3 regions of the Tepidibacillus fermentans genome follow, and region 2 is predicted to be linked to each of the others. Evidence: riboswitches for the same ligand, from Rfam matches in the RefSeq annotation. Region 2 holds a riboswitch; each other region holds the start of a gene.
What was found. A riboswitch is a leader RNA that binds a small molecule or an ion and turns the genes downstream of it on or off. The one in region 2 is predicted to bind S-adenosylmethionine.
Positions count from the first base shown of each region.

Region 1 (4,057 bases), on a different contig from region 2:
AATCTCTAGAATCGCGTTATTTTTATCATAAGGGCCATTTAAAAGCAATTGCAACTCATAGTCAGCAAAATTCTTGCTTAATGCTTTCACTCCTTTTGCTACTTCATGGAGAATCGATTCGTCATTCTCTTCCAACGCTAATTCTAACATAACCTGCAAATCTTCATATTCTTGCTCAAGATTAGTGATTTGCTCCACTTGTTCTTTCAAACGATTCACTTCGTTAATCACTTTTTGCGCCGCATCATTATCATTCCAAAAATCAGGTTGAGCCATTTTTTGTTCTAACTCAGCGATTCGGCTCTTTTTACTTTCTATGTCAAAGAGACCCCCTAATCTCTGCCAATCGTTTGGCCATCTTTTCTAGTTCATTCTTTAGTTCTCCCTGCGATATCATAGCTTCACCTCTTTAAATAAATCTCAAATTTCATCATACCATAGTTTACCCATTACTCCAAGGATTAGAAGTTGAGCAGAAAACTGAAACTTTCATAGCGACCATAAGCTTCTTTACTCATTTCAGTTTCCCTTCATCAACCGTACGTGAGGTTTCCCTTATACGGCTTCCGATGTTTTTCTTCCTTAGACTTTCGGTTATCCTAAGCCGCTAATTTGATTAACTTGTCTTTGATTAAGAAATTAATCTCTCCTAATTTCCCATGTTTACGCCGTTTATTCCGCTTCTTCTTCCACAATAATTAAGAAAAAAAGGTTGCTTTTGCAACCTTTTTACACTTTTTTATTTTTTTTATTTTCACTTTTGACTTGCTTGTAAGGCTTGATCTAGATCGGCAATCAGATCATTTACATTTTCAATTCCGATGGATAAACGAATCATTTCAGGAGTAACACCAGCACTAAGTTGCTCTTCAAGAGATAATTGTTGGTGGGTTGTACTTGCTGGATGAATGACTAATGATTTGGCATCTCCAACATTGGCTAAATGGGAGAATAGTTTTAAGTTGTTAATAAATTTTCTTCCTTCTTCGACTCCACCTTTAATGCCAAAGGTGAAGATTGCCCCTTGACCCTTTGGTAGGTATTTTTGTGCTAAATCATAATATTGATTTGAAGGAAGGCCCGGATAATTCACCCAAGTAACGAAATCATGGTTTTCTAAAAACTGTGCAATTTGCAAAGCATTTGCACTATGTCGCTCCATTCGTAAATGCAATGTTTCTAATCCTTGAAGAAGTAAAAAAGCATTAAAAGGTGAAATCGCTGCTCCCATATCCCTTAATAACTGAACCCTTGCTTTGATAATGTATGCTAATGATCCAAAGTCTTTGGTATATACCACCCCATGATAACTTGGATCTGGTTCCGTTAAACCTGGAAATTTACCATTATCCCAATTAAATTTGCCTCCATCGACAATTACACCGCCAATAGAAGTTCCATGACCACCGATAAATTTGGTCGCAGAATGAACAACAATATCAGCTCCATGATCAAATGGACGAAGAAGATAAGGGGTAGCAAACGTATTATCTACGATAAGAGGAATTCCTGCTTCATGGGCAATGTTGGCAACAGCCTCGATATCTAGCACATCAATTTTGGGATTTCCGATACTTTCAGCATAAATTGCTTTCGTTTTTTCGCTTATGGCTTGTCGAAAATTCTCTGTGTTACTTTGATCAACAAACTTAACCGTAATTCCTAGTTTCGGGAGTGTGGTAGAAAAAAGATTATATGTACCACCATACAAACTACTTGAGGATACGATTTCATCCCCAGCACCAGCAATGTTAAGAATTGCATAGGTAATGGCTGCAGATCCAGAAGCAAGAGCCAAGGCTCCAACTCCACCTTCTAATTGAGCCACGCGATTTTCAAATACATCTTGAGTGGGGTTCATTATTCGAGTATAAATATTCCCTGGTTCTTTTAAAGCAAATAAGTTAGCAGCATGATCTGTATCTTTAAATACATAAGAAGTGGTTTGATAGATCGGTACTGCTCTTGAACCTGTTACTGGATCAGGTTGTTGACCCCCATGTAAAGCAATCGTTTCGAATTCATAACTTTTTTCTTGACTCATCTTATTTCTCCTCTCTTTTTATGAAAATAAAAAACTCCCTCTCGATGAGAAGGAGTGAATAACCTTTCCCCCCCTCATCTTTCAGAATCATAAGATTCTGCTGGAATTAGCACCTGCCAACACAGTTAGACTGTGCGTCGGTTGCCGGGCTTCATTGGGCCAGTCCCTCCGCCGCTCTGGATAAGAGGCATAACCAATATGAAATTTTAAAGGAATTTGAATTCATTATAGTTTGACCCTGAAATCTTGTCAATCGATGAATGTGCTGCTAATGTGCTGCTCCATGACAGTGTTTATATTTCTTACCACTTCCACATGGACATGGATCGTTTCGACCGATTTTCTGTGCTGCACGAACTGGTTTTTTCTTCGAATTTGGTTCTGGATTGGTATTATCTACCGCATGACCCACAGCAACAGCCTCACGTTGAAGATGATTCTGGATTTGGGCTTTCATGATATAAGTAGCCACTTCTTCTTCGATGGCTTGGATCATGGCCTGGAACATTTCAAATCCCTCCATCTGATATTCCCGTAATGGATCTGTTTGACCATATGCTCTCAGATGAATCCCTTGCCGTAATTGATCCATCGCATCGATATGATCCATCCATTTACTATCGACGGCACGAAGAAGAATGACTTTTTCAAATTCACGCATATTCTCACCAAGTTCTTCTTCTCTTCGATGATATTGTTGTTCCACAACCTCACGGAAACGCTCCAAAATCTCTTCTGGTTCTTTGCCCCATATATCTTTTTCGGAAAGAGTTCCTTCATTTAAAAAGGTTGCATTGGCATGGTCTAATAAAGACTTCAAATCCCAATCTTCTTGGACTTGATCGGTTGGACAATGGATATTGACCAAACGTTCGGCAAAATTCATGATCATGTTGATAATGACATCACGCAAGTTATCACTTTCTAATACTTGTCTGCGCTGACTATAGATGACTTCCCGTTGCTGGTTCATCACATCGTCATACTGTAGTACGACACGACGAATATCGAAGTTATGACCTTCCACTTTCTTCTGAGCCGATTCAATTGCCTTTGTCACCATCTTACTTTCGATCGGTTGATCTTCTTCCATTCCTAGGCGATCCATCATTCCCATAATGTGATCGGAGCCAAATCTTCTCATTAAATCATCTTCAAGTGAGATGAAAAATTGACTAGAACCCGGATCTCCTTGACGTCCCGAACGTCCTCTTAATTGGTTGTCAATCCTTCGACTCTCATGCCGTTCCGTACCGATGATATGAAGTCCGCCTAGCTCAGCAACTCCTTCACCAAGAACAATATCCGTACCACGGCCCGCCATATTGGTTGCAATGGTTACTGCACCTGCTTGGCCAGCTTTTGCAATAATTTCTGCTTCTTTTTCATGGTACTTCGCATTTAATACATGATGTGGTATCCCCTTACGTTTTAACATGTCGGATAAAAGTTCCGACTTTTCAATTGAGATGGTACCCACCAGTACAGGTTGTTTTTTTTCATATCGGTGGACAATTTCGTCAATAACCGCTTTAAATTTTGCTCGTTCCGTTTTATAAACGACATCAGGTAAATCGATACGGATCATTGGTTTATTCGTTGGGATCACCACAACATCCAAACCATAAATTCGTTTAAATTCCTCTTCTTCTGTTTTTGCAGTACCCGTCATACCTGCCAATTTTTTATACATACGAAAATAATTTTGTAAGGTGATGGTTGCTAAGGTCATACTTTCATTTTGTACTTGAAGTCCTTCTTTCGCTTCAATACTTTGATGTAGACCATCACTATAACGGCGACCATACATTAAACGGCCTGTAAATTCGTCAACAATGATCACTTCACCATCTTGTACAACATAATCACGATCTCGTTTCATTAAGACAGCCGCCTTTAAGGCTTGAGTAATATGATGATTTAGGGTCATATGATTGGTATCGTAAAGGTTATCGATGCCAAATGCTTTCTCTGCCTTATCCACACCAGATTCTGTCAGATTTACCGTATTGG
Region 1 is NZ_SMAB01000005.1:36,394-40,450, forward strand. It holds one part of gene prfB (peptide chain release factor 2) at 1-321, opposite strand, end outside; one part of gene prfB (peptide chain release factor 2) at 323-397, opposite strand; gene EDD72_RS04545 (homocysteine synthase) at 755-2,044, opposite strand; SAM riboswitch class I at 2,116-2,231, opposite strand; gene secA2 (accessory Sec system translocase SecA2) at 2,313-4,057, opposite strand, start outside.
Region 1: it holds a riboswitch for S-adenosylmethionine, as region 2 does, so the genes downstream of both, EDD72_RS04545 (homocysteine synthase) here and EDD72_RS10730 (methionine ABC transporter ATP-binding protein) in region 2, are expected to answer to the same signal.

Region 2 (4,057 bases):
AAAGCAAGAATTGATTGCAATATTAAAAGATGCCTCTCTTTTATAATTAATGAAACATATTTGGAGTAAATTATGGGTTATCTATATTGGGATAGTGAAAACACTATCCTTTTTTATTGCAAATAAACACTGAAACCACACTATTGGATTAATCCTTTACAACAAGAAGTAGTAGTTCTTTGCGTTATTACTCCAGTTTTTTTTTTGAATCATTATGAATCAGAGAAAGGTGGTTATTATGAGAGTAGCTATAGATATAGGGGGTACCTTTACGGACTTAGTACTATGTTGATGATGATGGGAGAATCGGCATTGCTAAAAGTCATACTACCCCTCCAAATTTTGAACAAGGCGTAATTGATGTCATTGAGAAAAGTAATTTGGATCCGAGAGATATAGAAACATTTATTCATGGTACTACTCAGCTGTTCAATCATTAATCATTACTGGTATTTCTTACTACATATTCATGGACTTAAAAACAAGAATTGCCCCTGATCGTTTTACACCCGAAATTTGGAGAAATTAAAAATAGAAAATAAATCTCATAAGGAAGAAATGAGTAAATAAGAAAAACCTTTTGACATAATATGATCCCCTTATATTAGACAGAATAGAGATCTGTTTACTATATAGGGGATTTTAAATGACCAATTTTATTCTTCAAATATCGAGACGCGATCTCCTGATGTTGTAATTCCCGAAAAATTATCAGGGTCAAACTGTTCCCAATGGGTAGTCTCATCTAAAATCATAGCACCTTGCTGTTGTAAACGCTGAAAGTCATCTTCAGACAAAAAGATATACTCATACTTATTCAGATAACGAATCCTCCATAATGTTTTACCCTTAAGTTCTGCAAACCATTGATGCAATTTTTCGCAACCTTCTTCAATTTTAGTTAGTTTTTTTTCACATAATGGACAGAGGTATTCCATTATTTTTTCCCCTCGCATTCAATGATAAAAATTGGCTTCTCGCCAATTTATCTAATCTAACTTCTAACTTCTAATTTCTTTTTATTATATGTTATGCAACTATTCGATAAATTTCAATCATCAATTGAATTAATTTTATCAATTTATTTTAATAATTTTTTGATTCATTGTGAATAAATGGAAGTGATTGATTCATCGAATAATGGTTTCATGAATCGGGTAACGTAACTTTAACAAAGGAAAAGGAGGGGAATCCATTTGAAAAAGGATCAAGAACAAAAAATCCCGCCTCATATTGATATGGTAGAACAAATGGTTCAATCCTCACCAAAATTAAAAAGAAAAGCAAAAAAAGGGAAGGAATAACGGAAGCTTTAACTCCTGAAAGGAGAGAAAAGAATGATAACCGTGATCGGGTTTATAACGATATTTTTGATCCTTCTTTTCTTACTCATCAGTTATTACTTTTTAGTTAAAAAACCAAAAACGGCCAAAAAGGAACAATCTAATATCATTCAGCTGCAAACCGATGGATTTGATTTTATTCTCTATAATGGAAAGGTAAAAGAATTAATAACCGATTATCATCGGTATCTTGCAGACTTAGATGTGGTAGTCTATAGTAAGAGATTATTTATTGGTTTTTTAGAACCAAAATATGCTTACATAGACATTCCAGCAAAAGCCATTCAATCGGTAAAGTATGAACCCAATAAACTAACAATATCTTGTTTTAAAGAATTATCTGGTACGAAAAAGATTGTCATAAAAACAAAAACAACCCAACAACTTTATCATTTAGCCAAAAAGATTGATTTTATCTCACGAAGATCAAAAAAAGTTACTGCAATATGAAAGAAAAGGGAGTTCGAGGCTCCTTTTTCTCATTTTAAGTCTTGATTCATTTTTTTCAATCAAGTTGGTTAGTAGCGTTAAGCTAAAACTTAAGACAAAGTAGAAGATGACGACATCAGTCGAATAATATGATGATCTATGAATAGACAGCCATTTGAAGTGTCATCCATAAACCTATCAGAAGAATATTTAATGCTCCTCAAAATGAGCGTACTCTTTCATTCCTACGAAAAGTTTTGTAATATTTATCCATAATTTTCGTTATAAAATTTTTGTTGACAGTTTTATTATGAGGTGGTACTATTTATTCATCTGTTATGAAGCATTGATTTGATGAAGTGAATAAGTGTTGTATCCTTATCTAGAGAGGTGGAGGGACTGGCCCTATGAAGCCCGGCAACCTACCATAATATTATGGGAAGGTGCCAATTCCTGCAGGACTTTTTGTTCTGAAAGATAAGGAAAGGACTTTCGTTAAAATTAGGGATCCTTTCTGAGTTTTTCAGAAAGGATTTTTATTTTGTCAATGTAGAAAAATATCAACAAGCTTTGTTGTGACATAGAAAGTGGTGAATAGAATTGATTCGACTTCATAAGGTGAAAAAAGTATATAACGGTAACAAAGAAGAAGTTGTTGCCTTAAAGGAAATTAATTTAGAAATCGAAAAAGGTGAAATCTATGGGATCATTGGTTACTCTGGGGCTGGGAAAAGTACATTGATCCGCTTAATCAATATGTTAGAAGAGCCAACAGAAGGGGAAATTTGGGTAGATGGTCGCCAAATGAACCGATTAAGTCAGAAGGAACTTCGTAAAGCGAGACAGGAAGTTGGGATGATCTTTCAACACTTTAATTTATTATGGTCCCGAACGGTTTTTGAGAATATTGCCTTTCCTTTAGAAATTGCTGGTGTACCAAAAGAAGAGATCAATCAAAGGGTGAATGAGTTAATCGATCTTGTTGGTTTAACAGAAAGGGCAAATGCCTATCCTTCAGAATTAAGTGGTGGGCAAAAACAAAGAGTAGGGATTGCTAGAGCTTTGGCGAACCGTCCAAAGGTATTGTTAAGTGATGAAGCTACTTCCGCGCTTGATCCCAAAACGACGGATTCAATCCTTGAGCTGTTGCAAGAGATTAATCGAAAAATGGGAATTACCATTATCTTAATTACTCATGAGATGCATGTGATTCAAAAAATTTGTCATAAAGTAGCTGTGATCGATCAAGGAGAAATTGTTGAAGAAGGCCCTGTACTAGAGGTGTTCACCCACCCAAAACAACAAATTACTAAAGAGTTTGTCAAGCAAGTAACTGAACATATGGATACAGAAGAAACCATTCGCCAAATCCCGTTGGAAAAAGGAAGTTACATTTTAAAATGTAAATTTGTCGGTGAAAACGCCAACCAGCCAATTATTAGTCGCTGGGTGAAAACATTAGATGTTGAGGCCAATATTTTAGAAGGAAACATTCAATATGTTCAAGGTTCTTCCTATGGTTCGTTATATATTCAAGTGAAGACAACAGTAGATAAATTAAACGAATCGATTCAATTTCTCTCAAATTGCGGGGTAGAAGTGGAGGTGGTGGAGAATGTGGTTGGAACCAAGTGAATGGACGCAGCTATTTGAAGCAGCGTTAGAAACATTATATATGGTTGGAATATCGGGTTTATTTACCGTCATCCTTGGAATACCATTAGGAATCTTTTTGGTTCTAACGGATAAGGGACAATTATTAGAAAACCGTATACTCAATATCATCTTATCTGTCATCGTGAATGTTTTCCGTTCAATACCATTCATTATTTTGATGGTTTTATTAATTCCTTTTACTCGTAAAATAGTAGGGACACCGATTGGCTCTACGGCTGCAACCGTACCTTTAATCGTTGGGGCTGCGCCATTTTTCGCTCGGCTAGTTGAAACTTCCTTAAGAGAAGTGAATAAAGGGGTCATTGAGGCGGCCTTATCGATGGGGGCGAATATCCGCCAAATCATTTTTAAAGTCTACCTACCTGAAGCGATGCCTTCCATTCTGTCAGGGATTACTGTTACCTTGGTTGCCTTGATCAGCTATTCAGCTATGGCTGGAGTTCTGGGCGGCGGCGGCCTAGGAAATATGGCAATTATTTATGGTTATCAGCTTTATAACACACCTGTTATGTTAGTTACAACTGCTGTTATTCTACTTCTCGTCCAATTGGTTCAAACTCTTGGGGATCACATCTCTAAGAGAATAGATAAAAAATAATAAATATAGG
Region 2 is NZ_SMAB01000021.1:5,940-9,996, reverse strand. It holds gene EDD72_RS10750 (dihydrodipicolinate synthase family protein) at 1-46, shown strand, start outside; partial or broken gene EDD72_RS10745 (hydantoinase/oxoprolinase N-terminal domain-containing protein) at 239-434, shown strand; gene EDD72_RS10740 (hypothetical protein) at 657-938, opposite strand; gene EDD72_RS10735 (hypothetical protein) at 1,338-1,793, shown strand; SAM riboswitch class I at 2,148-2,256, shown strand; gene EDD72_RS10730 (methionine ABC transporter ATP-binding protein) at 2,373-3,407, shown strand; gene EDD72_RS10725 (methionine ABC transporter permease) at 3,388-4,047, shown strand.

Region 3 (4,057 bases), on a different contig from region 2:
ACCACCACCAGGTTTGACAAGCCGCCAAATATTAGCGGCTAATTTTTGTTGAAACTCTTCATCAAGAATGGATGTAAAAACCGTTGATTGAAGAACAATATCAAAACTATGATCCGACATATCAAGGGTAGAAGCATCACCAATCATCACTTTGGTAACGACCGGTAATGTTCTTCTGGCATGAAAGGCCCTTTCTTCTAATAGTTCATTGGCAACAAGATTTTCTGGTTTAAAACCTAAGCGAATGAGATGAAGAAGATTCCCACCTGAACCACAACCGATTTCTAAAACTTTTTTATCGGCTAAAGGTTCAAGTTTTGCCCATTTCAACAACTGAATCAGTTTTCGTTCTTTTTCTTGTTGGGTTAAATAAACGACCGGATTTAAAGGTTCATACCAATTTTGTCTGGCAAGTTGGTTTCGTTTTGCATAGGCTTCTTTGATTCTTTCAATTTCCTTCATTTTCCTAAACCCCTATTAAGCGTTTGTTTAAACATCTAAAATATTTCCAGATATAAGGGGGAATATTCAAAGAATCAAAGGAAATGCAATAAAAATAGGTTTGTATGATTCTATAAGGGCGACTTTAGCGAGCGAGTTTTCCTACCGACTGTTTATTCAAGGAAAACCGCGAGGTATCGGAGTGCGTTAGAATCATACAAGCCATGGGTTTTAAAAAGGCAGGAAAAAATCGTTAATTTCCTGCCTTTTTTCGATGCGCACAGCATGGGGGTTTATCTTGGAATCGCTGGAGGAACATAATTCAGTTCTTCATCAAAAGTAATATAGTCAAGATTAACCATCAATAAGAGGTACCGTTTCCCTGTTTCAGGATCACTAATAATGATATGGTCCTTACCTGCTGCTTCTAGTCTTCCGCGGAACACCTTTGCATTCCATTCTTTATTATTTTCAAAAGTCATATAAATGGTAGCAATTTTTCCGAGATTTAATCGCAAAATGTTTTCAATATAGGATTCCTCTAAAGGTAATTGCCCTGGAATTTCGATCCCGCGTTCAGGGGCTTGGGGTGTTGGAATCATGGGTTGCATTGGATACATTGGTTGCATCGGCATTATAGGTTGGGGGAAATTTTGATCATATTGAGATGCTGAAAATAGATCATAAAAATAAGGATAGTATGGATACATAAACAATCACTCCTTTTAAAAAGTTCCATAAACTGAAGGACAGTCTGAATAAGTAGGTGCATAAAAACAATGGGATTTATATCGTCCTGTATTCCATGCTATATACCACCTACTAGGACAACTTCTTCTTCCTGGATTAAAAAACCATAGGGCAAAAGTAGCAGGATGATATTTTTCTCCATTGACCACTTTTCGAGCTAATTGGATTTCTAAAGTGCGTGCTCTTTGATAAAAATAGGATTTTTGTACAGCCTCGAATCCTCCTGGGGATTGAAAGATCATTTGCGGCACGGTTCGGATTCCTTTGAAATCTAAACAATTGGCTCGAACCCGGTTTACTCCAACATTCCCAACTAGCAACATCCCAAGTTTCCCTTCACTTTCTGCTTCTGCCCGCATTAATCTAGCTAGTAATTTCAAATCGTTTATGTTTGTTTTAATAACAGCCATTGACTCACCTCGCACATTAGGCCTCTATAACAATATATTTTGATTAAAAAAAATGGTGAAAAATTATCACAGGAAATCTCGAAAAGGAAAGAAATTTCAATTTTGTCTTGACATAGACTGGTAATGATTATATGATGTCATTAACAATCTAAAACGACACAGGATTTCTTATCGAGAGAGGTGGAGGGACTGGCCCAATGAAGCCCGGCAACCGGTTTTTAAAAACGCGGTGCCAATTCCTGCGGAGAATCATCTCCGAGAGATAAGAAGAGCGTAAAACTACCCTCTTCTTATGAAGAGGGTTTTTTCATGTTTATGAAAGTTACGGAGTTCATGTTATTTTATCTAAATAATAAAAGAGAATATTAATTGATTATTCTTATCCAGAGAGGTGGAGGGACTGGCCCAATGAAGCCCGGCAACCGGTTTTATAAAAACGCGGTGCCAATTCCTGCGGAGAATCATCTCCGAGAGATAAGAAGAGTGTAAAAGAACTACCCTCTTCTTATGAAGAGGGTTTTTTATTTATCTTTTTGGGGGGGGACTTTAATGGTAACAACGATCATTCAATCACCCTATGAAGCAAGTGTCATTGAAATTGGCGAGTTATCTTTAGAATCAGGGAAAAAGTTAAAAAATGTACAGATTGCTTATGAACGGGTAGGATCAAAGGAAGCACCAGTTATTCTTGTATGTCATGCTTTAACAGGGAATCAATTTGCCGTTGGAACAGAACAAAACCCTGGTTGGTGGTCAGGATTGATTGGGCCAGATAAAGCGATTAATACGCAAGAATTTCAAGTGATCACGATGAATGTGATTGGTGGATGTGATGGATCAACAGGCCCATTAACCATTGACCCAGATACAGGCAATTCTTATCGAGCTAATTTCCCATTCATCTCCATTCGTGATATGGTTCACGCTCAATATCTCGCTTTAAAAAAGCTGAAAATTGACCATGTCAAGGCGATTATCGGTGGATCATTAGGTGGGATGCAGGTATTGGAGTGGGGGGTTCTCTATCCTGATTTTATGGATACGCTGATTCTTCTTGCAGTCACACCCTATCTTAGTGATTATGCGATTGCTTATAACTTAATCGCAAGGTTGGCAATCATAAATGATCCAGCATGGAATCAAGGGGATTATCTTTCAAATGAACAGATTAATGGATTAAAAATTGCTCGTATGGTAGGGATGGTTACGTATCGATCAGCTGAACTCTTTAATGCTCGCTTTCAAAGAGCACAACATGCGAATTGGGGTATTCGTCATGACGAGACTACTTTTGAAGTGGAATCTTATTTACGTTATCAAGGAGAAAAATTGACTCGGAGATTTGACGCGAATAGTTATCTTTATTTATTAAAAGCGATGGATCGATTTGATTTAGGAAAAGACCGTGGGGATTGGAGAAAAGCCTTAGAGCTAATGGAAGCTTCGATGATCGCCATTGGATTTCGAGGGGATTTGCTTTATCCACCTAAAGAATTAGAACAACTAGTCGAGCATTACCAGAAAATAGGTGGAAGAGCTAAATTCATCGAAGTAGATACACAATTTGGCCATGATGGATTTTTAGTTGAATTTGAGAAATGGGCTCATCTAGTGAGGGAGGGTATATATGGAATCGATTAAAGTCGTATTATTAGGTTTGGGTACTGTAGGTAAAGGAGTATATGAGACGATTCAAACACATCAGACTCAACTTCAAGCAGTATTAGGTAAGAAGATCGAGGTAGTTGCAATTCTTGTTAAAAATAAGGAAAAAAAAAGAGAGATTGATCTTGATCCTTCGGTTATCCTTACTACTGATTATGTGGATATCCTTCAATTGCCAGAGATTGATTTTGTGATTGAAATGATTGGTGGAATTGAACCAGCAAGAACATATATTGAGCAGTCATTAACAAAAGGGTGTCATGTGATTACAGCAAATAAAGAATTAATGGCTTTCCATGGAAAAGAATTACGTAAGATTGCTGAACAAACTGGTTTTCAACTAGCCTATGAAGCAAGTGTGGCTGGTGCTATTCCTGTCATTCGTACATTACAAGAATTATTACAAGTAAACCATATCACAAAAATTGAAGCGATCCTTAATGGTACGACGAATTATATTCTGACACAAATGCGGAAAGGAAAAATCTCTTTTGAGCAAGCGTTAATGGAAGCAAAAGAAAAAGGGTATGCAGAAGCAGATCCAAGTAATGATATTGAAGGATGGGACGCCTTTTTTAAATTAATGGTTCTAAGTGATTTAGTGTTTGATGAACAACCGAATTGGAATCATGTTGATCGATCAGGAATTGAACAGGTATTAATCGAAGACTTGACGCTTGCCGAACAATTTGGATTACGTTTAAAATTGATCGGATCACTATATAAGAACCATGATCGTTGGGAGGCAAAAGTAAAACCAACCTTTTTATCAAAGTCACACCCTCTTTATT
Region 3 is NZ_SMAB01000010.1:43,573-47,629, reverse strand. It holds gene EDD72_RS07625 (class I SAM-dependent methyltransferase) at 1-462, opposite strand, end outside; gene gerQ (spore coat protein GerQ) at 735-1,151, opposite strand; gene EDD72_RS07615 (cell wall hydrolase) at 1,167-1,601, opposite strand; SAM riboswitch class I at 1,767-1,870, shown strand; SAM riboswitch class I at 1,978-2,082, shown strand; gene metX (homoserine O-acetyltransferase MetX) at 2,151-3,242, shown strand; gene EDD72_RS07605 (homoserine dehydrogenase) at 3,229-4,057, shown strand, end outside.
Region 3: it holds a riboswitch for S-adenosylmethionine, as region 2 does, so the genes downstream of both, metX (homoserine O-acetyltransferase MetX) here and EDD72_RS10730 (methionine ABC transporter ATP-binding protein) in region 2, are expected to answer to the same signal.